DNA from 3 places in the Marinobacter sp. KMM 10035 genome. Region 1 is predicted to be linked to each of the others. Evidence: predicted binding sites of a transcription regulator. Region 1 holds the regulator's gene; each other region holds the start of a gene.

The links. The regulator FliA, encoded in region 1, starts transcription of late flagellar genes. The targets are predictions, from matches to a motif close to CTAAAGTTTNNNNNNNNNNNGCCGNTAA.
Region 2: AADB16_RS13005 (methyl-accepting chemotaxis protein) is a predicted target of FliA. The motif match lies at 1,817-1,844, and genes of this name have one in related genera.
Region 3: AADB16_RS13575 (methyl-accepting chemotaxis protein) is a predicted target of FliA. The motif match lies at 5,704-5,731, and genes of this name have one in related genera.

Annotation. Positions count from the first base shown of each region.
Region 1 covers NZ_JBBVMG010000001.1:1,923,155-1,933,413, reverse strand. Annotated here, with positions in the region: gene AADB16_RS08690 (chemotaxis protein CheA) at 1-1,824, opposite strand, end outside; gene AADB16_RS08685 (protein phosphatase CheZ) at 1,842-2,627, opposite strand; gene cheY (chemotaxis response regulator CheY) at 2,648-3,031, opposite strand; gene AADB16_RS08675 (RNA polymerase sigma factor FliA) at 3,194-3,937, opposite strand; gene AADB16_RS08670 (MinD/ParA family protein) at 3,969-4,781, opposite strand; gene flhF (flagellar biosynthesis protein FlhF) at 4,854-6,170, opposite strand; gene flhA (flagellar biosynthesis protein FlhA) at 6,231-8,411, opposite strand; gene upp (uracil phosphoribosyltransferase) at 8,637-9,275, shown strand; gene AADB16_RS08650 (uracil-xanthine permease family protein) at 9,278-10,259, shown strand, end outside.
Region 2 covers NZ_JBBVMG010000002.1:226,590-236,848, forward strand. Annotated here, with positions in the region: gene AADB16_RS13005 (methyl-accepting chemotaxis protein) at 1-1,766, opposite strand, end outside; gene ampE (regulatory signaling modulator protein AmpE) at 1,870-2,757, opposite strand; gene ampD (1,6-anhydro-N-acetylmuramyl-L-alanine amidase AmpD) at 2,758-3,408, opposite strand; gene AADB16_RS13020 (DUF1631 domain-containing protein) at 3,481-5,784, opposite strand; gene nadC (carboxylating nicotinate-nucleotide diphosphorylase) at 6,020-6,859, shown strand; gene AADB16_RS13030 (YqcC family protein) at 6,890-7,225, opposite strand; gene AADB16_RS13035 (ParA family protein) at 7,235-8,032, opposite strand; gene hda (DnaA regulatory inactivator Hda) at 8,115-8,813, opposite strand; gene AADB16_RS13045 (CDP-alcohol phosphatidyltransferase family protein) at 8,810-9,370, opposite strand; gene AADB16_RS13050 (DUF2066 domain-containing protein) at 9,392-10,259, opposite strand, start outside.
Region 3 covers NZ_JBBVMG010000002.1:352,126-362,384, forward strand. Annotated here, with positions in the region: gene AADB16_RS13555 (ABC transporter permease) at 1-1,012, opposite strand, end outside; gene AADB16_RS13560 (ABC transporter substrate-binding protein) at 1,016-1,912, opposite strand; gene AADB16_RS13565 (aminotransferase class V-fold PLP-dependent enzyme) at 2,078-3,208, opposite strand; gene rnk (nucleoside diphosphate kinase regulator) at 3,587-3,970, shown strand; gene AADB16_RS13575 (methyl-accepting chemotaxis protein) at 4,016-5,638, opposite strand; gene AADB16_RS13580 (hypothetical protein) at 5,867-6,532, shown strand; gene AADB16_RS13585 (L-threonylcarbamoyladenylate synthase) at 6,536-7,159, opposite strand; gene AADB16_RS13590 (BolA family protein) at 7,201-7,527, opposite strand; gene AADB16_RS13595 (DNA topoisomerase 3) at 7,807-9,969, shown strand; gene AADB16_RS13600 (response regulator transcription factor) at 10,041-10,259, shown strand, end outside.

The DNA of each region.
Region 1 (10,259 bases):
CGGAAACACCTTGTCCCGTACAACAACACACTCACGACCATCTACAACATTGGTGCGAGTCAGATTCAAATGGAATATCTCCACCACATTCACCAGCGGCAGAGCAAAAGACTGATCACCAAGTTTGATCATCAGGGTTGGCATAATCGCCAAAGTCAGGGGCACTTTAATGATAATGCGAGAACCCTTGCCTAAAGCTGAAACAATGCTGAGCTGGCCATTGAGCTGATTTATTTTGGTTTTCACCACATCCATGCCCACGCCGCGCCCGGACACGTCAGAAATCTGCTCCTTGGTGGAAAACCCGGCGGCAAAAATCAGGTTAAAACACTCTGTATCCGTGAGGCGATCGGCAGCGTCCTGATCGTAAATCCCTTTTTCCACCGCTTTGCGGCGCAGTACTTCCGGGTCCATACCTGCACCATCATCATCGATAGACAGGAGGATATGGTCGCCTTCCTGTTCAGCAGAGAGGGTGACCGTGCCTTGCCGCGGCTTACCCGCCTTTTCACGAACATCCGGCGTTTCAATACCATGGTCAACAGAATTCCGTACCAGGTGAACGAGCGGGTCCGACAGGGCTTCAACAAGGTTTTTGTCGAGATCGGTCTCTTCGCCAATCATCACCAGATTCACTTCTTTTTTCATGCCCCGGGCCAGGTCACGAACAACCCGCGGGAAGCGACCGAAAACTTTTTTGATTGGCTGCATGCGAGTCTGCATCACTGCAGCCTGAAGATCTGTGGTCACCACATCAAGGCTGGATACAGCCTTGTGCATGTGCTCGTCTTCACTGTCGGAGCCCAGCCTCTGAAGTCGATTTCGCACCAGCACCAATTCGCCCACCATGTTCATGATGTCGTCGAGACGCTTGGTGTCGACACGCACAGTGGTTTCGGCCACTGGTGCTGAATCTCTGGGAGGGGCCGCTTTACCGGCAGGTGCTGGAGCAGCTGGCTTCGTCTCAGGCACCTGTTCAGGTAGCACTTTTGCTGGCTCAGCTTTCGGCTGTGATGTCTTTTCGGCGGGGCCGCCAGTGGTAGGGCTTCCGCCCTTGCCATGCAGCTCGTCGAGCAGTTTTTCAAATTCGTCGTCAGTGATCAGTTCGCCATCATTGCCCACGGCCGGGCTGGCAGCACTTGACGCTGCCTGAGCATCGTCAGCTGCGGCTGCTTTTGCGGCAAATTTACCCTTACCATGCAGCTCATCCAGCAGGGCTTCAAACTCATCATCTGTAATTTCGTCCCCTGAGCCGCTGCTTCCGGCGGGCTGATCAGGCGCGGAGCTATCGGCTGCACCAGACACCGGTGCATCGCCATGCAACGCATCCAGCAATTGCTCGAACTCTTCATCAGTAATATCGCCACCATCCTGATCGCTCTCAGGGGCGGCAGGAACGTCTGCTCGCTCGGTGCTCACCACTTCGCCAGTAACTTGAGGCAGTGCCAAGGCATCCAGAGCCGCAATCAATTCATCGGGCGCAGGGGTCAGCTCTTCCCTGTTACGCACCTGCTCGAACATGGCATTCACATGGTCCAAAGCTTCCAGCACAACATCCATCAGCTCGGAATCCACCGCGCGCTTATGATTGCGCAAAATATCGAACACGTTCTCAGCGGAGTGGCAACAGTTCACCAGAGCATCCAACTGCAGAAAGCCTGCACCGCCTTTTACGGTGTGGAATCCACGGAAAATGGCGTTGAGCAAATTGCTGTCGTCTGGATGTTGCTCAAGATCAACAAGCTGTTCCGACAGCTTCTCAAGGATCTCCCCAGCCTCCACCAGGAAGTCTTGCAGGATCTCATCATCGGCATCAAACGCCATGGGTTAACCTCTTCTGTTCAGAAACCGAGACTGGATAACAGATCGTCTACGTCAGTTTGTCCCGAGACTACATCTTCGCGCTCTTCTGCCTTCATCTGAGGTCCCACACCCTGTTCGGCGGAGACTTCTTCACTTTCAATCTGGTGCACTGTGCCGGTAAGTTGATCAACATGGCTGGCCATAACCACCAGGCTGAGCATCTGCTCCTCAACTTCCTTCACCAACGCGGTCACTCGCTGTATCACCTGGCCGGTCAGATCCTGGAAATCCTGCGCCAGCAAAATTTCAGAAAGACCGTTATAGAGGGTGTCCGCATCGTTGGTTACGCTCAGAAAAAAGGCGTCGATACGGCCATACAAATCACGGAATTCAGCGGGCTGCATTTCGCGGCGGCGCAATCGCTGCCACTCCTGGCTCAATGACGTAGCTTCTTCGCGCAGGGTTTGAGCAAGAGGCATGCTCTCTTCAACCAGATCCATAGTGCGATTGGCAGCCTGGCCAGTCATTTGAACAACGTAAGCCAGCCTGTCGGACGCATCGGTCATCAGGGACAGGACTTCTTTCTGCTCCGGGCTGCGCGGATCTATCTGGAAGTTGCGAATTGCCTCATGAAGCGTTCGCGTCAAACGGCCGACTTCACGATAAAGACTCTGGTCCCTGACCTCGCTTAACTCGTTGATCAGGTTCATAGCGCTGGCATAATCACCGCGCTCAACGCTTTGGGCGAGCTCTGCTGCCTGGTGCCGGAGCTTTTCGGTCACTTCTGGCTCAAGACCCCGATGGATCTTCTTGTTATCGCTCATACGACCCATCCAATTTCCAGTTACTGAATTCGTTCAAAAATCTTCTCGATTTTTTCTTTTAGAACGGCTGCAGTAAATGGTTTTACCACGTACCCATTTACGCCAGCCTGAGCCGCTGCAACAATCTGGTCACGTTTGGCTTCGGCGGTAACCATCAAAACAGGAAGGGTTTTCAGGTTTTCATCGGCCCGCACGGCCTTGAGCAGATCAAAGCCAGACATTCCCGGCATGTTCCAATCCGTCACAAGAAAGTCGTACTTGCCACTTTTCAGCATGGGCAAAGCCGTATTGCCGTCATCCGCTTCATCAGTATTGGTGAAGCCCAGATCACGGAGCAGGTTTTTGATGATCCGTCGCATTGTGGAGAAGTCATCCACAATGAGAATTTTCATGTTTTTGTCCAAAGGGACCTCCAGTTATTAAGACCCGGAATTCGTTTTGACCTTTGCGCTTAAAGTGTAGCAGGCCGCTGATTTAACCATGTATTGTCTGATCTTTATCGCGCTTGTAAAGCATCGGTTACCAAATACTACACTTCATCAGAACCCTGAAGTCTCCTGCCACGCCTAGCTGTGCTCCTCAAGGCGCCACTCGGACAGCCTTCCACGCAATCTCAACGCGGCCTGACTGTGAATCTGGCTAACTCTACTTTCACTGACACCCAACACAGCGCCAATCTCTTTGAGGTTGAGCTCTTCCGTGTAATACAGGCTCAGCACAAGCTTTTCCCGCTCGGGAAGCAGCTCAATCTCGGCCGCCAGGTTGCTGCGAAACGAATCAGATGTGAGATCATCCAGCGGATTATCCCGGGCCTCTGTTTCTTCTATCGGCAGCTCACCGGATTCATTGAGCTCATCAAGACTAAAAAGCCGTCCGCTATTGGTGTCGGCCAGAGTGGCGTGGTACTCCGAAAGCTCCATATCGAGCTCTTCGGCCACTTCAAAGTCTTGGGCTTCGCGACCCTCTCGATCTTCTACGGCCTTGATTGCACGGGCGACACGACGGGCGTTTCGGTGAACAGAGCGCGGCACCCAGTCGCCTTTGCGAATTTCATCCACCATGGATCCACGGATGCGAATTCCAGCATAGGTTTCAAAGGTTGCGCCTTTGGTCGAACTATAGCGCTGTGCGGCCTCCAACAACCCGATCATGCCCGCCTGCATGAGGTCGTCGAGCTGCACCGAGGCCGGTAGCCGAGCCAAAAGATGAAGTGCGATTTTCTTTACCAGGGGGGCGTGAGTTTCTATGAGGTCCGAGGGACTTTTCACACCAGCCTGATGATAAATTCCCAGGTTTTTCGCCAATGTCATGCATCCGGTTTTATTTTTTACGGGATCCGTTTCAGACTTCGACGAGCCGCTCCACAAAGAACTCCAAGTGTCCGCGGGGTGATGAAGGCAGTGGCCAGCTTTCTACCTTGTCAGCCAGTGCCTTGATCGCAAGCGACGCTTTCGCTCGGGGGTATGCATCCAGCACGGCTTTCTGGCGCTGAACGGCTTTCTTCACAGCTTCGTCGTAGGGCACCATACCTACATATTGTAGTGCCACATCGAGAAATCGTTCGGTTACCCGGGTTATTTTTTCAAATAAATGGCGGCCTTCCTGCTCACTACTCACCTGATTGGCAAGGATGCGGAAGCGATTAGTACCGTAATCACGGTTCATCAGCTTAATCAGAGCGTAGGCATCCGTTATGGATGTGGGCTCATCGCACACCACCAACAGCAGTTCTTGCGAGGCCCGCAAAAAACTTACAACAGACTCTGAAATCCCGGCCGCTGTATCCACAATAAGCACATCAATTTGATCGCCCAGCTCGCTGAATGCGTTAATCAGGCCCGCGTGTTCCATGGGACTGAGCTGAGTCATGCGCTGAGTTCCGGAAGATGCCGGTACAATCTTCACCCCGCCAGGGCCATTTACCAGAACGTCCCGGAGGTCACATTCTCCTGCCAAAACATCCTGCAAGGTACGATTGGCGGTTACCCCGAGCAGCACATCAAGATTTCCCAGGCCCAGATCGGCATCGAGCAACACAACGCGCCTGCCTTTTTGAGCCAGAGCGATGCCAAGATTAACTGAAATATTGCTCTTGCCGACCCCGCCCTTGCCGCCGGAAACCGCGATCACCTGTACCGGATGTGCTTTGCTCATACTGTTTATAATCTCTCGCCAGGATTAACCGGATATGGTTCATAGCCGGATACAACTCGGAACTTCAGAGCCTCACGCAATTTCCCGCGGGCGCTCTGTGCCAGGCAACGTCTCTGCCGCTGCCTGCTGCTGAAGCAATTTCAGGCGCTCAACGCCTAAACGAACAAGTGGAACTGCTTCAGCATGATGCAGATCCCCCGGGATTTTTTGTCCATCTGTGTAGTAGGCAACCGGCAACCCGGTTTCCATCACAAAGCCCAAAGATTCGCCCAGAGTCAGGGCCTCGTCAATCTTGGTCATCACACAGCCTGTAAGACCTGCCATCTTATAGCAATGCCAGACGGATTTCATAATGCGCGGCTGGCTAGTTGCAGAAACCACCAGGTGTGTCCGGACCTTATGATGACTACGGGCCAACTCTGCCAACTGCTCTTGATACCCTCTATCTGTGCTGGTTAGACCCGCTGTATCAATCAACACCAGGTGCCGATCTGACAGCTCATCAAGAATATCGTCAAGGGTGTTGCTTTCATCCACCACTCGCACCGGCACATTCAATATACGGCCAAATACGAAAAGCTGTTCATGGGCCGCAACCCGGTATCTATCTGTCGTAACCAGAGCGATTGAATCGGCACCGTGTTTCAGCACGTAACGCGCTGCAAGCTTACCTATGGTGGTTGTTTTTCCAGAACCTGTAGGGCCAACCAATGCGTATACACCGCCTTCGTCAAGCCATTCCTGATTGGGTGTGCGTACGCCCGCAACGAGCATTTTAAGTGACTGCTTCCATCCGTCTTCCAGCTTGCCGCCTTTGTGGCGACGGGAGAGCGAGCCTGCCAGGTCCGTACCAAGACCAAATTCCTGGAGTCGTTCTGCAAGCCGCTGCTGAACCGCATTGATACCGGGTTTCTGCGGCTCACCAGGCTGGCCACTCATTAGATCCCGCAACGAGCTGATTTCCGCACGCATGCGCGCAAGCTCATCGGAATAGTTTGTATTAGCGGGACTTTGGCTCAGCGGCTCTGAAAAATCGTCACTCGCACCCCCGTGCAGCTCTGCAAATGACGCTTCAGCATAGCCCTGACCTCGCGCGGCGCGACTTTCACGCACGTCGCGAATACGGGAACGGGAACGGCTCAGCTCATCCTCCAACCGGCGATGTCGCTCTGCCTGCATTTCTGCAAGGCGGGCGCCATTGGTCGCCTCACTGGCCTCGGCGCCCAAACTCTGGCGCGCCATATTCTCGTCGTAGTCCAGCGCAGTGACGATCTCGACGCCACCGTCTACACGGCGATTGGAAAGGATGACAGCATCAGGCCCCATTTGCTCGCTAACCTGCTTTAGCGCCTCGGCCATGCTTTTGGCAAAAAAACGTTTAACTTTCATGATATTGCATCCTCCACCGGCCACACTCTCTCTGAGCTGCCCGTTCTTTCATCCGCCAGCCTATTGGCCCACGGACGCCACGATCGTTATTTGTTTGTTATCCGGTATTTCCTGGTAGGAGAGCACATGCAGCCGCTCCACACCGTAACTGGCAAACTTTGCGAGCACTGGCCGCAAGGGCCCGGATACCAGCAGGATGGCGGGCTTACCCAGCATCTCCTGGCGCTGCACGCTGTCTTGTAATGAGCGTTGCAGCTTCTCCACCATATTCGGTTCCAGAACCAGGCCTATATCTTCCAACCCGCCAGATTGTTGACTCTGCTGAACAGACTTAAGCAATAACTGTTCCAAATCCGGATCCAAGGTAATTACCGGTATCTCCGAGTCGTTGCCACAGATGCTTTGGATAATCATCCTGCGCAGAGACTGACGCGCCACCGTGGTCAATAATTTTGGATCCTGGCTCTTTGGATGCACGTTCACCATGGATTCAGCAATGGAACGCATATCCCGGATGGGGACTTCTTCTTTGAGGAGGTTCTGCAGAACTTTCAGCAGGAGGCTGATAGACACAGTGGTCGGCACCAGCTCCTCTGCCAGCTTGGGCGAGGCCTTTTCGAGCTGATCCAGCCACTTCTGCACTTCTTCGTGCCCCAACAGTTCGTGGGCATGCTTTTGCAGAACCTGATTCAGATGGGTTGCAACAACCGTACTGGCATCCACCACTGTGTAACCAAGCGTCTGCGCCTGATCTTTCTTTTCAGGCTCAATCCAGCTCGCATCCAGACCAAAAGCAGGATCCTTTCCCTCTATACCTTCGATTTTTCCGAACACCTGACCCGGATCGATCGCCAGTTCGCGATCAGGGTGGATATCCGCCTCCGCGATGGTTACTCCCATCAACGTGATGCGGTAAACGTTCGGCATCAGATCCAGGTTGTCGCGAATATGCACGGAGGGCATCAGGAACCCCAAATCCTGAGACAGTTTTTTACGCACGCCTTTTATACGGCTAAGCAACTGACCGCCCTGGGTTCTATCGACCAACGGAATCAGGCGGTAACCCACCTCCAGCCCGACAATATCAACCGTAGCTACGTCGTCCCAACCCAGCTCACGGGTTTCGCCCGGCGCCGGTAACTGACGCCCTGGATCACCACCCACATCGCCAGTCAGCGGCAAGTCTCGCCCACCAAAGCCGGACACAGCACCCGCGCCCCCGCGACTGGGGAACATTCCCCCCTCTTCCACTGTTTGACTGTCTTTTTTCCAGATATACCAGGCGCTCGCAGCAGCAAGCCCCCCAAGCCCCAGGAAAGCCACGTGCGGCATGCCGGGAATCAAACCAAGCAAAATCAGAATGCCAGCTGCAATCGCCAAAGCTTTCGGCGCACTGAACATCTGTTGAAGAATCTGCCCGCCCATATCCTGGCTGGAGGTAACACGGGTAACCATAATGGCGGCCGAGGTAGAGAGCAGCAGTGATGGAATCTGGGCAACCAGGCCGTCACCAATGGTGAGCAAGGCGTAGCGTTCCATTGCAAGCCCGAAATCGAGGCCATGCTGAATCATGCCAATGGCAACACCGCCAATAATGTTGATTGCAAGAATCAGCAAACCGGCAACCGCATCACCTTTAACAAACTTCGAGGCACCGTCCATGGAGCCGTAGAAATCCGCCTCTTGGGCGATTTCTTCGCGACGGTGTTTTGCTTCGTCCTGATTAACCAGGCCTGCGTTCAGGTCGGCATCAATGGCCATCTGCTTGCCAGGCATGGCGTCCAAGGTGAACCGGGCGCTCACTTCCGAAACCCGACCAGCACCTTTGGTCACCACGAGGAAGTTAATGATCATCAAAATGGCGAACACCACGAGACCCACCGCGTAGTTACCACCGATCAGAACGGCACCGAAGGATTCAATAACCTTACCCGCCGCATCACCGCCCTCATGCCCCTCCAGCAATACAATTCGGGTAGATGCCACGTTCAGGGCAAGCCGCAACAGAGTCGCAACCAGCAGTACCGTTGGAAAAGACGCAAACTCCATGGGGCGCAAGGCATAAACGCACACCAGAAGAATGACTATGGAGAGCGTAATGTTGAAGGTGAAGAATACGTCCAGCAAAAACGCCGGCATGGGCAGTATCATCATGCCCAGCAATCCCATCAGCATAATGGGTACGCCGAGGTTACCCCGCGTCAGGGATTTGACGTTACTGAGGACTAAAGCTCTGTCCATGCCCTAAGCTACTCCGATTTACTGATTCTGAAGGCGTTTTCATGGTCGAGATTCTGACACATACGTATCTTTTACCCTGTTACCGCAAGATCCGTACCAGCCTGCACAGTATTTCATTCACAAGCTGACTTCCGGTGCCTGACTCACCCTGTAAGATGCGGTATCCTTGCGCCACTAAACTGCAACACAACCCTTTAACCCCAGACCCAGAAAACAGGTGAGCCCATGCCAGTCCACGAGGTAAGACACCCCCTGATCAGACACAAACTCGGCTTGATGCGCCGCGCAGAGATCAGCACCAAGAATTTTCGTGAATTGGCCCAGGAAGTCGGGGCTTTGCTGACGTATGAAGCGACCAAGGATTTCAGCCTGCAGGAAAAGACAATCGACGGCTGGGCTGGCCCGGTTAGCGTTGAACAAATTCAGGGCAAAAAAATCACTATCGTTCCCATTCTGCGAGCTGGGCTTGGCATGCTGGATGGTGTACTCAGCCTGATTCCGGTTGCCCGAGTGAGCGTGGTAGGCCAGATCCGTAATGAGGAAACTCTGGAAGCCAATACCTATCTGGAAAAGCTGGTGGGTGAATTGGATCAGCGCATGGCTTTGATCGTAGACCCCATGGTTGCGACGGGTGGTTCAATGATTTCTACCATCGACGTTCTCAAAAAAGCCGGAAGCACTGAAATTCGTGCCCTGGTACTGGTAGCGGCGCCCGAGGGTATCAAGAAGGTTCTGGACGCGCACCCGGATGTATCCATTTACACCGCGTCTGTAGACGATGGCCTGAACGAGAAAGGCTACATCCTGCCCGGGCTTGGCGATGCCGGCGACAAAATTTTCGGCACCAAGCAGAAGGACGTTTAATCATGGAAGACCACACTAAGGATCCTGTCTGGAAGCAGGCGATTGCCGGCTCGCAGATGCTCCTCGTAGCATTTGGCGCGCTGGTTCTGATGCCACTGATCACAGGCCTTGACCCGAACGTTGCCCTTTTCACTGCCGGTGTGGGCACTCTGATTTTCCATATCGTTACTGGCGGCCAGATTCCTATTTTCCTGGCCTCGTCTTTCGCTTTTATCGCGCCTGTTATCGCGTCCAAGGGCAAGTTTGGCCTTGAGGAAACCCTGGGGGGCCTGATGGCGGCAGGTGTTCTTTATATCATCCTGAGTGGCGCCATAAAGCTGCGCGGAACCGGCTTTGTAACCCGCCTATTGCCCCCAGTGGTGATCGGCCCGGTGATCATGGTGATCGGCCTTGGGCTAGCACCTGTTGCTGTGCACATGGCGGCAGGCCGCACCGGCGATGGTGCTGTGCAGTTGATACCAGAGGCTACAGCTCTTTGGATTGCAATGACGTCGCTGATTGTGACTATTGTTGCCTCGGTATGGGCTAAGGGCATTTTCCGCCTGATTCCCATTATGTTTGGCGTGATTGTTGGCTATGTATTATCTGCACTTGCAGGCATTGTTGATACTACGCCTATACAGCAAGCCCCTTGGTTTGCCGTTCCCAACTTTGTGGCACCAGCGTTTAGCTGGGGGGCGATTTTATTCATGATTCCGGTGGCCATTGCTCCGGCCATTGAGCACATCGGGGATGTTCTGGCGATCGGTAACGTGACCCGCAAAAACTATCTGGAAAAGCCCGGGCTGCACCGCACGCTGCTGGGCGATGGCCTGGCTACCAGTGCTGCCGCCATGCTGGGCGGGCCGCCGAATACTACATACTCCGAGGTAACCGGCGCTGTGATGCTGACCCGCAACTTCAACCCGAAGGTTATGTGGTGGGCCGCCTGCACTGCGATCGTGTTGGCCTTCGTAGGCAAGTTCGGTGCGGTTCTGCAGACTA
Region 2 (10,259 bases), on a different contig from region 1:
GTCTGAGTAACATCACGGCTATTGGTCATGGCCGCTACGGCATCTTTTACGCCACTTTGAAGCCGTGAAATCATGCCTTCAATCTCTTCAGTGGACTTATGCGTGCGCTGGGACAGAGAGCGAACCTCATCTGCAACCACCGCAAACCCACGCCCTTGCTCGCCGGCACGTGCTGCTTCGATGGCAGCGTTCAAGGCCAATAGGTTGGTCTGCTCAGCAATGGCTTTGATTTCCACCAAAACCTGACTGATGTTATTGCTGTCCTCGCTTACCCGGTTGATCACATCCACCGCACTGGAAATCTCCGTTGCCAGGCGATTGATGGTTGCAACGGTATCGGAAACAACGCCGCGGCCGGTTTCCGTATCTTGCTCTGCGGCGGTAGCGCTGTCAGCAACCCGGTGGGCGCTTTCAGTGACTTCACTCACCGCCTCTACCATCTGGCTCATGGCTTCATTGATCTGACCGCTCTCGGCCATCTGCCGGGCTACCGCTTCACTGTTGGCGGCCGCTGTATCCTTCACGCGCGCAGCCTGCTGATCGACCTCGTGCGTTGTTTGGCCAACAGAGCGAATCAGTTCAGCTATGCGATCCGTCATATTGTTGAACTCACCGGTCAACTCGCCAAGTTCATCGCGATTATCCAGCGAAATCCGGGTCGTCATATCACCAGCAGCAACCTTGCGAGCCGCTTCGCTGAAGCGGTTTATCGCAGTACGGACAGACATAAAGAAGCCGACATAGAGGTACACAACAAACAGCAGCACAACAATCAGTGCCACTACAATGAGACGGCGCTGACTCACCTCCTGCTCCAGCCTGGCTCCCAAGTTGGCGGCCACCACATCAAACGCAGCATCTTTCAGCTCAACATAACCTTCCAACTCTGCAGAAATCCGGGAATCGTATTCCGCCCAAGCCATCTCCAGCCGCATTGGCGCAATGACATTCACCTCAAGCAATTCACGGGCGTTCAAAAGACTCTTATCAACGCGATTCAATGCTGTTCCCGCCAAAGCCGTAAGGGTTGGAGACGCATCTGCCGCGAGGGTCAAGGCTGGCGAAAGCAAGGAACTACGGTTAGTCAAAGCATCGTAGATTTCATTCAGGTTTTCGCTAAGGGCGTAACCTAACTGGCCATCAACAAGCGCGAACAAACCATAGGAGCGCGCCCGACCCAGTTCGCTTCGTGCATCGGGAAGGGTTTCACGGATAAGGCCGAGAATAAGCAGGTTTTCCCTTGAGGCACCCTGGCCCAACCCCGACGTCTCTATAGTCGCAGGAATCAAGGCCAACGCTTTCTGAACAAACTCCTGAAAATATTTGAACTGAGGGTCGAAGTTGGTCTGATAGTTATCATCCCCACGAACGCTCTGCCACTCTGCTTTGAGCGCCTCCACTTGCTCAGCCCAGGCTCCAGACGTATCAAAGGAACGTGGCTCTGCAGTCAGGGCATCAAGAATGGAATTTATTTCGGTGGCAGTTTGGTCGGAGAGAGCCTTTAGACTGCCTTCATCCTTGGCGACTCCGGGTGCGCGGTAGTCCCGATAATCAATAGCTGCGTCTACAAGTCGGTCAATCTGGCGGAGCTGTTCAAGACCCTCAACGCCCCGTGTTGTGGTTGCAACTGAGCGGTTGAGTTCCGTCATGACAAGCCAGGACAACCCACCAATCGGTAAGAGGAACAAAATACTGATAAGGCTGAACTTATACAGCATCGGCAGCCGGTTCATCAGTGCTACTGCGGGATTAATGAGTTGCTTCACATCGACCCTCTCTTTGAGACGCAAACAAATGAATGCATGTTCTGTTTTTATTATCGCCCAAATTCGAAAAAACTTGAGTAACTATTTATTACCAAACTAAGGTTCAAACAACCCCTGCAATCACCAGTAACGCAAGCGCACAAATCCACACCAGCATGCTCCGGCTGAGCAAGTCTCTTACCGCACTCAAACTGCGACCGCCAAAACTGGACCATTCGTCCGCATGAATCCGGGAAAAGCGGGCTGGATCAAGTGCATACCCGGTTAACGACCCATTCGCGGAAATCATGAGGATCTCTGACGTCTTTTTCGTAATACCCGCCATCGCAGCTCTGGATTCACTCAACCAGCCCGACAAGTCACCGGCAATCCCAAAGGTTATTGAAAGCAACCTCACCGGTATCCAGTTAAACCATTCACATACTTTCATGTACCGCGGTCTCGCCGCTGCCTGTGGCCACTGTTCTGACAGAGCCACAAGCCCACGTACAAAAATGGCCAAGCCAATGCCGCCCACTACATACCAGAAAGCCACAAGGAAGAACCGCTGAAATACGGCCAGCATCAACGCTTTGCACAAGGCAAGGTGCATGATCTCAGGTGATACCGCAGCACCACGCTCGTTGGCAGGCAGGCGCTCCTGTATAAGATGCCATGCAGCTTGCATGTCACCCTTACGCCAAGCTTCCGCGTAGGGCTCAAGCGCTTGCCGCCAGCCCGGCGAGCCCATCATCAGCACAAGCACTAGAGTTTCCAGCGGATAGGCAGCAAGCCGCCAACCATGTAGCTCAAAAGCATAAATGCTCAAAGCCGCCAGCAGCGCAGGTACAGTGATCAGAACAAGACCAGTCACAAGCTCTGATTCACGACCCGCTTTAACAACAGCACCTTGGCGAAACCAACGCCGCCAAAGCTCGTCCCCGGAAATCGCATTCAGGCTATCAAGCCGTCTCCGAACCAGATACGCAATGAGAAATACCACCAGAATCATCTAAACCGCTCCTTCAGGTGGCTGTTCGGCACTGCTCTTTCCAGTTTGAGCTGCCTGTAGAGACGTCCGAAAGTGTTGCCAATCAAATGCCGGCCCAGGGTCCGTTTTGCGACCAGGTGCAATATCACTGTGGCCAGTAATACGGTTGCCGGTGATATCCGGCCAGGCAGAACAAATAACTACCGAGAGCTCTGCCAGCGCCCGATATTGCTTGAGCGTGTAAGGAACATCGTCTGCACCTTCAAGCTCAACTCCAATAGAGAAGTCGTTGCACTCTTCTACACCCTGAAAACTGGATCGGCCCGCATGCCAAGCCCTTTCAAGCAGGCTGACAAACTGAACCAGGCTGCCATCCCTGCGAATCAGTACGTGGGCCGACACGCGCATCTGCGCAATGGTTGCGAAGTAAGGATGCAACTCCGGATTCAGGCTATTGGTGAAGAAGTCTTCAATGTAGGGGCCACCAAACTCGCCGGGCGGCAAACTGATACTGTGCACCACCAGAAGGTTTATGGTCGCGCTTTCCGGGCGAGGGCCGTAATTCGGCGAAGGACACCAGCGAGCGCCTTCAAGGCGCCCCGTTTGGCGAAGCGCCTCTATGTTTTCGCCGTAATTGGCCCTACTAACATGATCGGAGGCTGAATGGGGCAAGATGAATCCATTATTATCAGAGCATTACACTGTGATCTGATTGAATCACAAAGTAACACCTGTTACCACGGATCAATCTTTGCGAGTGTTGCGCAGATTGTCGATGATGGATTCCAGTGCTCTGTCGAAGATAAGCCCATCGTCAAGCATGCATACCGAGCCAGCGGCCATTGCGGCTGCCAACTCCTGGCGATGATACTCCGCCACTTTGGCACCGCTGCGGTTAACGAAAATGTACTTGCCGGTGGCTCTGATAACGGCAGCCAGCTTGCAACGAAGCCTGGTTTCCTCGCGGGTAAGCTCAACCCAGGCGCCAACGCGAAGGCCGTCTGCCCTGATCAGCCACCGTTCCGGAATATCTTCCCCAACCGACTCAGGGGACGCTTCGACTAGTGACTCCACCACTTCAGGTTGCTGCTGTATATTCGCCTCAGCCTTCGTTCCGGTGTCCGGCGGTGTAGCTTCGGTCTCTGGCACTACAAACGTTTCAATCAGTGGTTCTTCATCTTCCACCGCCGCTACTGGCCGCGACGGGGCCGTTGCCAAACGCTGAAACACGTCCACGTGCGCCAGTTCGAGATCTCTTACCGCGGTATCTGTTGCAAACGGATCCCAGGAAATTTCCTGAAGCGCCCTGCGGAAATCATCCACAATAGCCGGGATTGCGCGAAGCAAGTCGCTTCGGGTGGAGCTCTCTACAGGCTGAGGATCCACACTCCACACAAGGTGGCCAGTCAGCTCTTTTGCGTCTGCCCAGCGCTCACTGTCTTCCCCCTCCCGCAATACCACCCACTGCAGGTACTTTGCCCATGCTTCTGTGAGCATTTCGAGCACAGGCTCAGGAATATCCCTGCCAGCCGTATGCTGCTGAATCAGTGTTTCAGCAACCTTCGACGCCTGCTCCTGCCGCGCCCGACCTTCCTCCGCATCGCGCAAGCGTTGCTCAACCAGTTCCCGACGGCGGCGATCAAGGTCCGTGAAGTGGCAAAAATCCTTCAAGAGCTCATCAAAAAGTGAAACATTGTTGGTGAATTCACTCAACACCCGGTCCACCACCGTTTCGATCTTTTCGTGCAGCGGATCGCGCTGGCCTGCTCGCTTCTCACTCCAACCAATGGCAGATAGCGCCAGTTCGTTCAATAATTTTCGTACCGGGTGCCCACCACGGTTAAAAAAGTTTTTGTCGCTCAGGGCAACCTTGAGAACGGGTATCTGCAAGCGCCCTATGAGCGCCTTCATAACCGGGTGCAATTGCCGATCTTCCAGAATAAAGTCAAACAACATGGAGACCAGGTTTATGACATCATTGTCTACCTGCCCAATGTTCGCTTTCTCGCCACTAGCCGCCCTGAGAACAGGCTGAAGCCTCTGATCGAGAGAAGCTACATCACCGCCTTCCCACTGCGCGAACGATGTCTGTGCCTCGCTGAGACGAGCCAACAACCCATCAGTATCCAGGTAGGCTTCATCAGCCTTGTCCGGCTCTAACATGGCCTGGGATGCACCTCTTTGATGCAGGAGCGCGCTCAATTCGGAAAACGTTGCATAGGAAGCACCGCCCTGGATCTGGTCATGACTGTAATACTGGCCACCATCGACCTCACCCGACCCTTCACTCGCACCTTGCTGCCTTGAGCTTGGCGGCACCGGGGCGGAGGTCGCAGACCTGGCACCGGCGGAACGGGCTGGTGGACGCTTTACATCCGGAAGAACACCTTCTGAAACCAGCGTGCGGTTGGCTTCCTGATAGAAATCACCGAGCGTATCCGCCAGCAAACGGTCAAACAGTTTAAGAACAACAAGTTTTGCACGTATATCGATATCCAGATCAGCACAAGCTTCTGCGATACCGCCACAGATCACCTCGGGACTGAGAGGCATCTGACTGCCGGAGAGATCCACCCCCTTCACCAGATGGTTCACCCGCAAAGACAAAAGCTGGATAGGGGCCTGATATTGATTTCGCAGCTTATTGATCAGGTTATCAATCGCTACCTGCTGCTCCAGGTCTGAATGCTCCAGCAGACTCAGGGAATCGCGATCAACTTCATCAAGCGCACCTGCGGCCTGTCGGGGCCGGAACTTGCCAATATCGTTAAAAGCCTGGCTAACGTACTGCAGCATTGAAACGACCATGGCTTTGCGGCGCAGCCGCAATTCGCGCATAGCATCAAAATAGACTGTCTGATCCATGTTGGAGCCGGCGCGATCCGCAAGCTCGAACAAGGAGTCGTCAGCACGCTCGAAAAAACGTTCGAGCACACCTTTCAAAGACTGGCCAGACGAATCACGCAGACGAACAAGGGCCGGCGGCAGATCAAACCGTGAAAACGATTTCTGCCCGGAAAAATTGACAACCTTGTTTTCCTGCTTCATTGATTACCCCTCAGCCAAGGTGCGTGAAACGCCTGAGCATCGCTAAGAAACTACTCGGATTACATATCATACGAGTTAGTTGCGTCACCTTGTGTCAGAAATTGTCACCTTTTGTGTAGAGCGGACCCAGATCACAATCTTGGCAGAATTTGGCGAAACCGCTAGCGGTCTATAGAATCGTGCTCCTTAACTCGTTCAGAACACTTTGGCCCCAGACACAAGCGGATGTATCACCATGAATTTCACCGAACGCCTACGCCAGTCACGAATTGAATCCGTCGCAGCGAGCCTGCGAGAAGATATCGGCGATGGCGATATTACAGCTCAACTTATCCCACTGGAGAAGCAGGCTACAGGTCATGTTATTACCCGGGAGCGGGCCCACATCGCAGGGCGCGAATGGGTGAATGAAGTGTTCCGTCAGGTGGACAGCTCGGTCACTCTGGAGTGGCTAATCAAGGATGGTGAACCCGCCTCGCCCAACCAGGTTCTGTTCCGAATGAAGGGCACTGCCCGGAGCCTTTTAACTGCTGAGAGGGCCGCATTGAACTGGCTGCAAACGCTTTCAGGGGTTGCAACAAACTGTGCAGGCTACGCTGAGCGTGTGGCGCATACCGGTGTTCGCCTTCTGGATACCCGGAAGACACTGCCCGGGTTGCGACTTGCCCAGAAATACGCGGTAACCTGCGGCGGCTGCCACAATCACCGCTTGGGGCTTTGGGATGCATTTCTGATCAAAGAAAACCACATTTCCGCCTGCGGTTCCATTGCTGCCGCCATTGAGGCAGCCCACAGAATCGCCCCAGGCAAACCCGTAGAAGTGGAAACTGAGAATCTGACCGAGTTGGAGCAGGCACTCAACGCGGGCGCTGACATCATCATGTTGGATGAGTTTTCCATGGAAGATCTGCGCACAGCCGTCGCCATGACCGGAGGGCGGGCAAAACTGGAAGCTTCGGGAGGCATCAATACAGACACATTGGTTCCTATTGCAGAGACCGGTGTCGACTATATTTCCATTGGCGCGCTGACCAAAGACGTCAAAGCAACTGACCTATCCATGCGCCTGGACTGAACCGGGCAGCTCAGCATGCAAGCACAGTGATCAGCTACCTGAAAGTAGCTGATCAACTGCTTCAAGCTCCTGTATCAACCCCTGCCCTGATTCAGGAAGGCCACGAAAGTACTCTTCTGCCATGGGCGCAATGCCAGACACCCTGGGCAGAGGGTGGCCGTTTTCAACTATGAACTTCATGCGCTCAAGAAATACAAATTGAATCCACTGTGTAAGTGCCAGTGTGTCGATGCAGAAGGGCTCAGTGCTGTCGAATGCCTCTGCTGGCGGGCGTTCAACCGCCCACATGTCAAGTTTGCGCAGCTCTATTTCAATTCCAAGAAGGCAATCTGCCACCTGCCCTGTCACGTCACCGGTGCCGGCCATAACCCCTCCTCAATCCGCCAAAGGTTCCAGCTCTACGGTCTCGCCACTCAATACGCGATACAGATCTTCAAACTGCTTTGTGAGGGCGTGCTTTGGAGCCATGTGAATAAGCGGCTGCCGACACTGGTGAGACTCTTTCATTTTTACAGACGCTGACAAGCGTACGGGCAGCACTGGCAATCCTTCTTCGATCAGCTCTTTTACCAGCTTCTTGGGCAGGCTGGCCCTGGGCTGGAACTGGTTGGCGACAATACCTTCCACCACCAGCTCTTCGTTATGATCTTCCTGCAGATCTCTAATTTCATTGAGAATGTTGTATAGCGCCTGACGAGAAAAATCATCACAATCGAATGGAATCAGGCAGCGCTGAGCCGCGATAAGTGCCGAACGGGTGTAGAAGTTCAGAGCCGGTGCCGTGTCGATGTAGATTTCGTCGAAGGACTCACCCAGCTTTTTGAGGGCTTCCCGCAGCTTGTAAATCTTATGCTTCGCTTCCAGCTTGCGCTCAAGAAAATCCAACTCCGGGCTGGAGGGCAACACATAAAGGTTTCGGAACGGCGACGCGTGAACAAATTCCTCCGGACGCCGGTTGAATACCTTGAAGGCCACCGTTTGTTCCAGCATGTCTGCAACCGTATCTTTGAGCTCGCTCGCAGGTTTGCCTAAGAGATAATGCGTTGAGTTACCTTGGGGGTCCAGATCAACAACCAGCGTGCGCTTGCCTCGTGCCGCGCTGATCGCTGCCAGGTTGCAGGTAATACTGGATTTTCCGACTCCACCTTTTTGGTTGAATACTACCCGTCTCATGTCATTTCTCCATCTGGCGCTCTACTCAGCGTCTTATCGTTTGATTGCTGTTTTTGTGTTTGGTTATGCCTGAGCCTTTGACTCACCACTGCATGACCGTTTTCACGAACGGAATAGTGAGACGTCGCTGTGCTTGCAGGGAATTTTCATCGAGGGTATCAAGAATGCTCAACAATTCTCCGAGACGCCGTGGAGCACGGCGCATAATAAAGCCTGCAACGTCGTCCGTCATTGTTAGCCCGCGCTGTTCTGCACGGGCCATGAGTATTCTTAACCGGTCATCATCACGGTAAATCCCAAGCTGCACCGTAACACCGTGATGCAACCGAGAGACCAGATCTGGCAATACAAAGGGCAAGGAGGCAGGGACCTCAGAGAGACTGACAACGAGCATACGCCCACCGTCGTGCAGGCGGTTATAAAGGTGAAAAACCGCCTCTTCCCAGTCTGCTTTACCGGCTATCCGGTCCAGATCATCAAGCGCGACAACATCCATGGTGTCCAGCCCCGCAAGCGCTTCTGGCCCGAAAGGCTCCAGTTCGGCAATACTGATACACACGGCTGTTTTTCCATCGGCCTCTCCGTGGTGGCAGGCTGCCTGTAACAGGTGGCTTTTACCGGTGTCAGAATCGCCGCACACCACCACCACCGGCAGTCCTTCAGGCTGACTGAACACCGATGCCAGCCGCTGCGCAGCTTCCCGGTTGCGATCCCCGTGAAAATTATCGAAACGTGCATCGTCCCGAAGCCGGACACCAAGAACCAGTTGCGATGCGCTCACGACTGACTGGCCCTCCACGCCCGTGCACCCCAGACAACTGCGTAATGGCTTCCACTAAACACAGTAGAAGCTGCAACCAGCCAGATTCCGACATCCATCCACACGGGCTGTACCGGCAAACCCGCCATAACAATAATCACGCCCAAAATTACCAGAACCTGAACCAGGGTATTCAACTTTCCGGGCATACTGGGTTCCATTTCAAAGCGGCCGATTCGGTAATGATAAGCCAGTGCACCACCAACAATCAGAAGATCCCGCCCGAGTATCAGTGCGAACAACCACAACGGCAGTACAGATGTGTATGTCAACACCAGATAGGCTGTGATTAATAGGGCCTTGTCTGCCAAAGGGTCGGCCACAGCACCAAAACGCGAACGCCAGTTGAAATGCCGTGCAAGGAAACCATCAAGACCATCTGTCAACGACGCGACAGCAAAGATAAGCAAAGCAAGGCGGTACTCATGCACCAGTAACGCCCTGGCAAAAGGAGCAATCAGCAATATACGCACAAACGTCAAAGCATTGGGAATCCAGCGCCAGGCGTATGTGTTCACTGAGTTGCCTCCGGTTGCGGCTTACTGCCCGCCATCATTCACAATAACCGGCACGGGCTGCCAGCGGTAATAGAGAACCTGATAGAGCGATTCGAATGCCTGTTCCGCCTCCTCTTCATCTACAGGAGATGGCTGGTAGGTATACATGGATTGCTCAGCAGAACCCGCTTCTGTGCCTGATTTTATTTCTTGAGCCGCCTCTGGGCTGTTCTGCCCGGCTTGCGACTGAGCTGGCTTTGCGGGGGTTTCAGGTGGCGTCAAACGAGACTGCCGCATATCCTGAGGTTCACCCTCAACAGGCACGAACCTTGAATCCAGAGCAATGTATTCCCTGAGTTGATCGAGTTCACCGGAAAATGCCACCCTGAGTGTTAATTGCTCACCCTTGACTCGCGAAGCCCCTGCACTTACTACTGGTGTTAGCCCCTCAAGAACCTGAGTAGCCTTGCCATAGTCCGTAACTGAGGTAACACCCCGCAGTACAATATCAACCTGTGGCAAGTCTCCAACCTCACCGGCTGCAACAGCGTAACGACTGGCGTACAATTCTGCCCAACGATTCACCAGCGCCTCCGCCAAAGCTTCCCGCGTATCGGCACTGACCGACTCTTCACTGCTGTTGAGCTTTGCACCTTCAAACACCCAGCCTGCACGCCACTGACTGCCAGAGCGGCTAACACGAACCAGGGCAAGCACATCATGCTCAACGCCCTCTGAGGCGCTGCGCACACGACTGGTGAACTGCCCCCAAATGTCCGACAACAACTCTCTGTTATCGCTGAATTCCGCCGGTGGAAGTGTCACGGGAAGCCCCCGCTCCTCAGCCGCTCGGGCAAACGCGGAAGACCAGATTCCGGAGTCTCCGCTATTTGCCATATCTCCACCGGAG
Region 3 (10,259 bases), on a different contig from region 1:
CGATCAGCGCGGCAACCGCGGTCAGGCCAATGGCTTGTATTGTGGTTATTCGAACACCCTCAATAATGACCGGCAAAGCCAGTGGCAGCTTCACCTTGAAAAATATCTGCCGTTCATTCATTCCCATGCCACGCCCGGCATCGACCACAGGCTCGGGCACCTCCATCAAAGCGACGTAGGTATTGCGCACCATCGGCAACAGGCTGTAAGCAATGAGCGCTAGCATCGCAGGCGCCCAGCCAATGCCCCGTATGCCGAGTGTTTGAAGAAAGGGATATGCGGCTGATAAAGCGCCCAAAGGTGCGATTAACAGCCCAAACAGAGCGAGGCTAGGAATGGTTTGCATAAAACTGACCAGCCCCAGCAGAGGTCTGCGTAACCGCTCTCGCCTCACCATGGCCAAAGCCAGGCCAAACGCGAGCACCGCACTGATGGCAACGGCCCCGAGAGACAGTGATAGATGCGTGGTCAGAGCCTGGGAAAACTGGTCAGCACGATTTGCGTATTCACGGATAAGCGATAGGCTGGACAACCCTTCGCGGCTGGCGCAGAACCACCAACTTACGACAACCAGAAGCACCACTGAAAACTGCAGTCGGCGGGAAGCTTTGAGCCGTCCCAGTGTTTCCAGCAGCATCAGCGCCAGAAAAAATGCCAGGCACCAGAACCCTGCACCTATGCCAATACGGGCATAGGCAGAATCCTCCGGAAGCTTGCGCAGCGCAAACACCTCAAGCAGCAGCGGCTGGGCCATCAGTGCAGTGGTGAGCAATAATATCAGCGCCCCGAAACGCTTCGGGGTAAGCTTTGTTGCGAGCACGATGACAACCGCCAGCAGGGACGACACAACCACCGCCCCAAACCAACCGGTGGCGGCATAAAGGCCGTAGCCGGTGCCAGACACAATGCGATTGGGCTGCACCACGCCAAGATCAAGCAGCCACATACATGCAAAAGCAGCCAGTGCTAGCACGGGTATTACGCGGTTTGGTGGCTTTGTTGATACGGGCACGAATCAGTCCAGATCAAGGCTCTCGAGATAATCCCGGGCCACCGCCGCGGCAGGGGCACCTTCAACCGCCACTTTTGCATTCAGCGCTTGCAGGGTTTCCAGATCGAGGGATTCAAACACCGGCTTTAGCAGCGGGCGTATTTGCGGGTATTCCTTCAACACGCTCCCACGGATGATGGGCGACGGCTGATAGACCGGCTGCACGCCTTTGGTGTCTTCCATCACTTTCAAGCCCAACGCATTAAGCCCGCCATCTGTGCCATAGGCCATGGCCCCATTAACGTCGTTGGAATCAATCGCCGCTGCACGTAACGTTGCCGCCGTGTTTCCGCCAGACAGAATCAAAAGCTGATCAGACGTCAGGTTAAACCCGTAAGCTTCCTGAAACGCGGGCAATGCGCTGGCTGATTCGACAAACTCAGCACTGGCCGCAAATTTAAAGGGCTTACCGGCGTTAATATAATCCGCCAGATCCTCCAGGGTGTTCAAATTGTGCTTTTCTGCGAGGTCGCCGCGCACACTCATGGCCCAGGTGTTGTTGGCGTTCGCAGGCGTAAGCCAAACAATGTCTTCCGCTTCGAGATCAAGCTCCGCTGCCGTGCTGTAAGCCTTTGCTGCATCTTTCCACACCGGGCTATCCGCCTTGCCGTAAAAGAACGCGGCGTTGCCTGTGTACTCAGGGTACAGATCAATCTCTCCGGCCTTGATTGCACTACGCACGATACTGGTGCTGCCAAGTTGTAGACGATTCTCTACCGCAATGTTCGCACTCTCCAGGCGCTGCAGGATCATCTGGCCGAGAACGCTGCCTTCTGTGTCGATTTTCGATGACACCACCACCGGCTCTTGTGCAGAAACCGCGCCCGTCACAAACACCAAGGCAAGCGCAAGGCAACTCACTATGGATTGTGATATTCCACGGCACCTTCTGTTTGGAACCAGTGCACTACGCAGATGCTTTACTCGATATTTTCTGATAATTGGCAAAGACACAGGCATTCCCCTTGTTCACGGGGCCGCAATAGGCAGCCCAAAGTTCATTGAGTTCTAAAACGTTTTGCACACTCAGCCTTGAACGGCCGCCAAAGCCACTCTCAGGTTTTCTACTGATCGATCTACATTGTTCAGCTTTTCCAACCCAAACAAGCCCATACGGAAGGTACGGAAGCTCTCGGGTTCGCCACACATCATTGGCACACCGGCTGCTATCTGCAGGCCCTGTTCACGGAACAAGCTAGTGTTGTGAATATTGAGGTTGTCGGTATGCAGAACCACCACACTGGGCGATTCAAAGCCCGGGGCCGCAACGCTTTTGAAGCCAGCACTGTAAAACAGTTCGCGCACCTGCCTGCCAAGTTCTTCCTGTCGCCGGTAAAGCAACTCAGGGCCGGCTTTCAGTGTTTCGAGCATGGCATCGCGGAGAACAACCAGGGTGTCTGTCGGCATGGTGGCATGATATGCATGATTACCGGATTCATAGGCCTGCATAATCTGCGACCATTTGCGCAAATCCCCCGCAAAGCTACTGCTGGTGGTTTCTTCCATTCGGGCAATGGCGCGTTCACTCAACGTAATCAACGCGGCGCAGGGTGAAGCGCTCCAGCCTTTTTGAGGCGCAGTGATGAGCACATCCACGCCACAGGCCGTGGTATCAACCCATAGGGCACCAGAGGCTACGCAATCCAGTACAAACAGGCCGTTAACCTCTTTTACGGCTTCACCAATGATGGTCAGGTAGTCGTCGGGCAGTACAATACCGGCGGCAGTTTCCACGTGCGGTACAAACACAACGGCGGGTTTTTCTGCCCGGATACGCTGCGCAACTTCCTCCGCCGGCACTGGCGCGTAGGCGGCCTGAGGCGAATCGTCCAACGGTTGTGCTTGAAGTACGGTAACGCGATCAGTGATTCGGCCTGCTTCCAGTATTTGCGTCCATCGATAGCTGAACCAGCCATTGCGAATTACCAGGCAGCGCTCGTCGTTGGCAAACTGGCGAGCCACGGCTTCCATACCAAAACTACCGCCACCAGGCACGATTACAGCGCCCCTGGCGTTATACACTTGCCGCAGAGTGGAGGAAATATCCCGCATTGCTTGCTGGAATGGCGCAGACATATGGTTCAGTGAACGATCATTGAATACCACGGAATATTCCAATAGCCCGTCGGGGTCGATAGAAGGAAACAATTTGGACATGGGGCCTGGGTTCCTTGCCTGATGCAGTTTGTGAATGAATCGTCTATGGTATGAGTCTAACAAATCTGGCGTTATGCGCTTTATTTCTTACGTTTTCTGCAAGCCTACTTGTGGAACCCGACAAAAGCTTATAAATTGACCAAAGCGGCCAAGTTCCCGCTTTTTCTTTATTTATACAGACAACACACTTGGTGAGCCTGTGAGATCATTATTCTCAGAGATCATTCCTTCCTACCATTTAAGCGTCCGCCGTCAGGTTGGCACTGCTGGTGTGTTGCCCGCTTTTCTCTTTTCTCGCTGAATCCGCTTTAGAAACGCCGGGTTCGGCGCCTGAATCCTGAAATTTTGAATTACTAATTATATTTTTTGGAGATAACTATGGCTGATATGCCGGAAGTTCTGGTTGCTGAAGAAGATTTCAACCGCTTGACCACCTTGATCGAAAAACAGGGCGACTCGGATGTGGCAGATGGCCTGGATGATGAGCTGAGCCGCGCCACACTGGTGCCGCTGGCAGACATGCCCGCTCACGTGGTGACCATGAATTCAAGGGTGCGTTTTCAGAATGCAGATAGCGGGCAGGAGCAGGAGCTGACGCTGGTCTATCCTCACGAAGTAGGCACTGGAGAAGGCAAGATCTCTATACTGGCACCGGCTGGCTCAGCTTTGCTTGGACTTGCTGTGGGCGATTCCATCGAGTGGCCAATCCGGGGTCGCAACAACATTCATCTTAAGATCATTGAGGTTACCCGAGAGGGCTAATCGCCGGGTAACCGTTTGCGGGGGCGTCCTGAAAAGCTCGCCCCGTTAGCTGTCTTTCCTCACCAACCGGAACTGCTCAATGGTTTGTCTGAGCGCTTCTGCCATCACCAGCAAATCACCTGCAATACCTGCGGTTTCCTGAACATCGGTTGCTGCCTGCTCGGCTGAACGACTGATTTCAATCACGTTCTGGTTGATAATTTCTGACACATCACTCTGCTCGTTCGCCGCACTTTCCATTTCCTGATTAAGTGACGTAATTTCGCGAACCGCCGACGCAATGCTTTGCAGCTCAGATTCCACCTTCAGAATCGCATCCACCTGATGCCCTGCCATATCCGAGGCGTCGCTCATGGTCTCCACACATTCCGTCACTTCGCTTTGCAGGGAGTGAATCGTTTTGCGAATTTCCTCTGTGGAAACCTGTGTCCGTGAGGCAAGTGCCCGAACCTCATCTGCAACCACTGAGAAACCACGGCCCTGCTCACCCGCTCTGGCAGCTTCAATGGCGGCATTCAGCGCCAGCAGGTTGGTCTGCTCAGCTATGTTGGAGATTTCTTCCAGCATCTTCGCCATCTGGCTGGTACGTTGATTCAGGTCCCCGATTCGTTTTGCACCACTCTGGACTTCCGTATTCAACGCCTCAATGCCTTCTACCGCAGTGCGTGCGAGCTGCTCACCGCTGTTCGCAGACTCCGCCGTTTCTGCCGACTTTCGAGCTGTATGGTTGGCATTTTCCCGCACCTGAACAGCAGATGACGCCATCTCGGTGGTTGCGCTGGCAACCTGATCCGTATTGTCTTTTTGAGCTGTGACTTCACGGCCCGTAGTTTGTGCTTTTTCAGCAATGCTTCGCGCTGCCTGCTCAACCTGCTCGGCGTTATCCATAACCGTATTCATGCTTTCACGGATTTTTGCCATCATACGATTAAACGCAAGGGAGACCGTCCCGATTTCATCATTTCGTGATACATCAAGTGCAATGGTGAGATCGGAATTTCGGGAAATCTCATCCATACTCATCTGAAGTCGGCGCAAGCGCGAGAAGACCAGTCGATTCAATGCCAGCCCGGTCAGGAAAAACACGACAACAAAGATCACAACCTGCATGCCACCACTGGTTAGCAACTGCTGCCGCAAACTGTCGTCACTCTCAGCAAGAGAATAATCCACACGAATCGCACCCAGTACGTCGCCTTCTTGGGCCTGATGACAACCCAGGCAGTCCACACCCTGGTAGTCTGACTGCGCAATCACCGGATCAATTAGCGTGTAAACACGCCCGTTTTCATTGCTTGAGTAGAGCTCAATCCGTTGGCCAGCCAGCGCTTTTCTGTCATCGGGGTCACGCTTCTGCTCGGCCTGAGTACCCTTACCGAACATCCGATTGAGTTGGTCACTACGAATCACCCTCACGTCCAGCACATCCTCGGGCGCCATCACTTTGTCCCGAAGCACCTCGCGGTTGCTGATCGTGCCAGTCACCATCATGGTGTTCAGCCCGTCAAAATAGGACTTGGCAAGGCCATCCACATATTTGTGACTGAACTCTTCCATATGGTCGCGCTGGGCATTGGCGCTATAGAGCACAGTAAAAACGAGGATAAGTGAAAAAGCGGCTGCCAGCGCAGCGAGCAGCAGAAATCGAATGGAATATTGGTTTTTCATAGTGACCCGATCGAAAGAACAATGAACACCAGGCTTTATCTGGCGCTTTCAAACATTCTATGTGGTTGACGGCTAAAGGACGGTTAACTTTATAGATATACGTCAAATAGTTACTGACTCAGATCAGAATCGCTCATATTTCATTGGCTGGCCCGAAATGTGCATCCGATATAAAACAGACGATAATTTTCTGGCGCGCTTGTGCGAGCCAGTGGAGGAATAGATGCCATGTCACTGCTGACATCACTTATCCAGGCAAGCACCCGCTTTCAGCAAACACTGGAAAACCGCCCTGCGGCAAACGGGCCCGCTGAACAGAACGCCAAGGGCGCAGCCAGCGCTGAGGCATTACAACCTTCCGGCCCTGGGGACGACCGTTTCACGCCTTCAGGAGACCTATTGGCTGATGCGGGCAAGCTTAAATCACAGAAGTTGCCACTGTCGGACTACAAGCAGACAGTAGGGCAGGATCTTGCCTTCGTCAGGGAAACCCTGCGGCACAAACTTGCCGAATACAACTTGAATCCGTCGTTGGCAATCAGCGTCAACAAAAACGATAGCGGTAAAATTGAGGTAGGCGGGAACCTGACAGAGGAAACCCGCAGCCAAATTGAGAAGGATTTGAACGTTAACAAAAACTTTGCGGATGCCTTCAGCCGGCTAAGCCAAAACGAGCCGACGCTGCACTTTATGGACAATGCTTTGAAGCTCAACCAGGCCTACGGCGTTAATAATTCACTGCTGGATACGCTGATCAGCGAAAACCAGCAGTTCAACGGCCTGCAGGATCTCGTGCACCGCTACGACACCCTGCGGCGCTCCGCTCCGACTGACCAATTTAACGTTGCAGCCAACCGGGGCGCTTACGCCTTCAACCTGAACACCCGAGCCTGAGCCCTACTGTTCAAACGGTGTCGGATCGCCCTTGCCCACCCGGGTAACCTCCGGCACTTCACCGGTAAAGTTCACCACGGTGGTTGGCTCCATGCCACAGAAGCCGCCATCGATAATCAAATCAAGCTCGTGCTGCAGCGTATCCCGTATATCGTAGGGGTCTGTCATGGGGTCAGACTCACCCGGTAAAATCAACGTGCTGCTCATAATAGGCTCGCCAAGCTCACCCAAGAGATCCCGGACAATCGCATTATCAGGAACCCGCACACCAATCGTGCGACGCTTCGGGTTCAGCAGGCGCCTTGGCACCTCACTCGTTGCATCCAAAATAAAGGTATAAGGACCGGGCGTGAAGGTTTTCAGCAACCGGTACTGGGTGTTATCCACCTTGGCATACACACCGATATCCGACAGATCCCGGCACACCAATGTGAAGTTATGCTTATCGTCCAGCTTTCGAATGCGCTTTATCTTGTCTGCCGCCGGTTTCTCACCCAAATGGCACCCAAGGGCATACCCGGAGTCGGTAGGGTACACAATCACACCCCCACCACGAAGAATCTCAACCGCCTGCTTGATCAACCGCTTTTGAGGATTTTCCGGATGAATCTGAAAAAACTGGCTCATGAAAGCCCTCCATTGTGATATTTAGCGCCTGAAGCCGCCGATTAAGAATCCGCCTTGGAACCGCCCATACAATTTGGCGAACTGGGCGCAACCTGCCCGGATGCATCCCACTCTTCAGGAGAGTATAGATGCAACGCCAGCGCATGCACGCCACCGGCCATTTGCAACTCTTCAGAAAGCAGCTGATAAATAGTCTGATGCCGCTTAACCTTCATCTGCCCTGCAAACGTTGGCGACACCATGGTCACCTTGAAGTGCGTCTCCGAATTAGGCGGCACGCTGTGCTTGTGACTCTCGTTCTCCACCTGAAGAATGCTGGCGCTAAACGCCTCATTCAGCTTGGCTTCAATTGCATTCTGCATTTTCATTACTTATTAACTCCACAGTTCGCTCTGTATGTAGTGGCGATATCTCTGAGCCTGAAGCGGCTGTGGGCGTCGGCTTCCCAAAAGTGTGTGTTGCCAGGGATGGCAACACCAAGCCCCCATGGATGGGTTCACGGCGTCTTTTGGGAAGCCGACGCCCGCAGCCGCCACCTCCAGAGCAAACAGTCTACTACAGAACAAGCAGCCCCCGAACCTTGACACCCAACACCCAAACCGCCACATTCCCCACCACCCCAAATCCAGACAAAACCATACCCAAACATGCTTCTCTACATAGCTGAAAAACCCAGCCTCGGCAGAGCCATTGCCGCCGCCCTCCCCGGCCCCTACCAAAAAGGCCAGGGCTGGATTCGCTGTGGCAAAGGCAATGAGGCTGCGACCGTGAGCTGGTGCATCGGCCACCTGTTGGAACCCGCCGAGCCGGCAAGTTACAACCCGGCGTGGAAAACGTGGCGCCAGCACGACCTCCCCATGTTCCCGGACAAATGGCAGCTAACCCCAAAAGACAGCGTGCGCCAGCAACTCAACGTACTGGAGTCCCTGATTCGGCAAGCGAAATCGATCGTTCATGCCGGAGACCCTGACAGAGAAGGCCAACTGCTGGTTGATGAGGTAATACGCTATTTCGGAACCCAGGCCCCCGTAAAACGCATACTCATCAACGATCTGACACCTGCAGCAGTGGCCAAAGCCATACAGCACCCCAGAGACAACCTGGAATTTCGCAGGCTGTCCCACTCGGCCCTCGCCCGGCAGCGAGCCGACTGGCTCTACGGCATCAACCTTACCCGTTTTTACACCCTGAACTACCAGCAGCAGGGCCAAAAAGGCGTCTACTCCGTGGGCCGGGTACAAACTCCGGTGCTGGGTCTGGTGGTGGAGCGCGATAACACCATCGAGAACTTCGAACCCAAGCCCTACTTCCCCATTGAGGCACGATTCAAAGCCCAGGAAGAAGAGGCAGACCAACGGCCGTTCACCGCCAAATGGCTGCCGGACGAACAATTCCAGGATCATCTGGACGAAGAAAACCGCCTATTGGATCGCGCCACCGCCGAGCAGATTGCCGCCAGTATTCACAACCGGCCAGGCTCCATATTGGAATCCCGCTTCCGCGACCGTTCAGAAACACCGCCCCTGCCCTTATCTCTCTCGGCTCTGCAAATTGAGGCGGGGCGCCTGTTCCGCATGGGGGCCAAGGATGTGCTGGACACAGCGCAGAGTCTTTACGAGCGGCACCAGTTGATCACCTACCCCCGATCAGACTCCCGATACCTGCCAGAAGGCCACTTTGCCCAGCGCGAGCAAGTCACCGGTGCTATTGCCCGAATCTCGCCTGATCTTGCAGATGCCTGTACCAAAGCCGACTTCAGCCGCAGAACAGCCGCGTGGAACGATAAAAAGGTTGATGCCCACCACGCCATTATTCCAACCAGTCGCACGGCACCCAACGGCAAACTTAGTGACGGCGAACAGAAGATCTATGGGCTTATCAGCAGCTACTATTTGATGCAGTTCTTTGCCGATACCATACACCGCGAAGGCCAACTTACTGTGCGAGTATCAGAACACCGATTCCGCGCATCAGAAACAGCCGTGCTTGAACCCGGCTGGAAAGTTCTGGAGCTAAAACTCCGGGAGAATAAAAAGGACCCCGCCAAAGCACCGCTGCCACGCCTGAGCCAAGGCGAACCCGTATTCTGCGAAAACAGCACCGTACTCCAGCGGAAGACCAAGCCCCCCCAGTATTTTACCGATGCCACGTTGCTCTCGGCGATGACGAACATTGCTCGATTTGTAACCGACCCCGAACTCCGCAAAACCCTGCGAGAAACTGACGGATTGGGCACTGAAGCAACTCGAGCGAACATAATCGACACTCTGTTCAAACGGGACTACCTGTGTCGGGATAGCCGACATATTCGCGCCACCGACAAAGGTAAAACGCTGATCAGCGCACTGCCACAATCGGTCAGCACACCGGACAGAACTGCTGTCTGGGAAGCAACACTGGAAAGTATCCGCAGGGGCGAGGACGACCCCCGAAAGTTCCTGGACACGCTGAAGGCCGAGATACGCCGCTTCATTGGCACCAAGGTGGATGCGCCTGGTTCAGACTCCAAATCCAAAGCACCCAACTGCCCAAAATGTCGCACGCCAATGGCCGAGAGAGATGGAAAATTTGGTCGCTTCTTTGCCTGTACTCGGTACCCGGACTGCCGAGGCACGCGCCCGATTGAAGATGCGACTCCGCAAGACGGTACCGGGCAAAAACCCGTACCCTGCTCCCACTGTTTTTCGCCCCTGGTCAGGAGGAAAGGTAAAAAAGGCTGGTTCTGGGGCTGCAGTAATTTTCCTGCCTGCCGACAAACGGTAGACGACAACAACGGAAAGCCTGCAATTCCTTTACGCAAGGCTACATAACGACACTGAATACATTGCTGCAATTTGTGATAATTGACTGATACAACACCACTTATCCCGGGAGAAGCGTAATGCGCATCGCTCTGCTTGAAGACCAACAAGAACAGGCGCAGCACATACAGTCTATTTTGTCTGAGCACGGGCACGACTGCGACAGCTTTCCTACAGGCCAAAGCTTCATCAGCGCAGCGCTGCACCGCAGCTATGATCTGATGATTCTGGACTGGCAGATTCCCGACATGACTGGCATCGACGTGCTCAAAAGCATAAGAGCACAAATTAACTGGCCA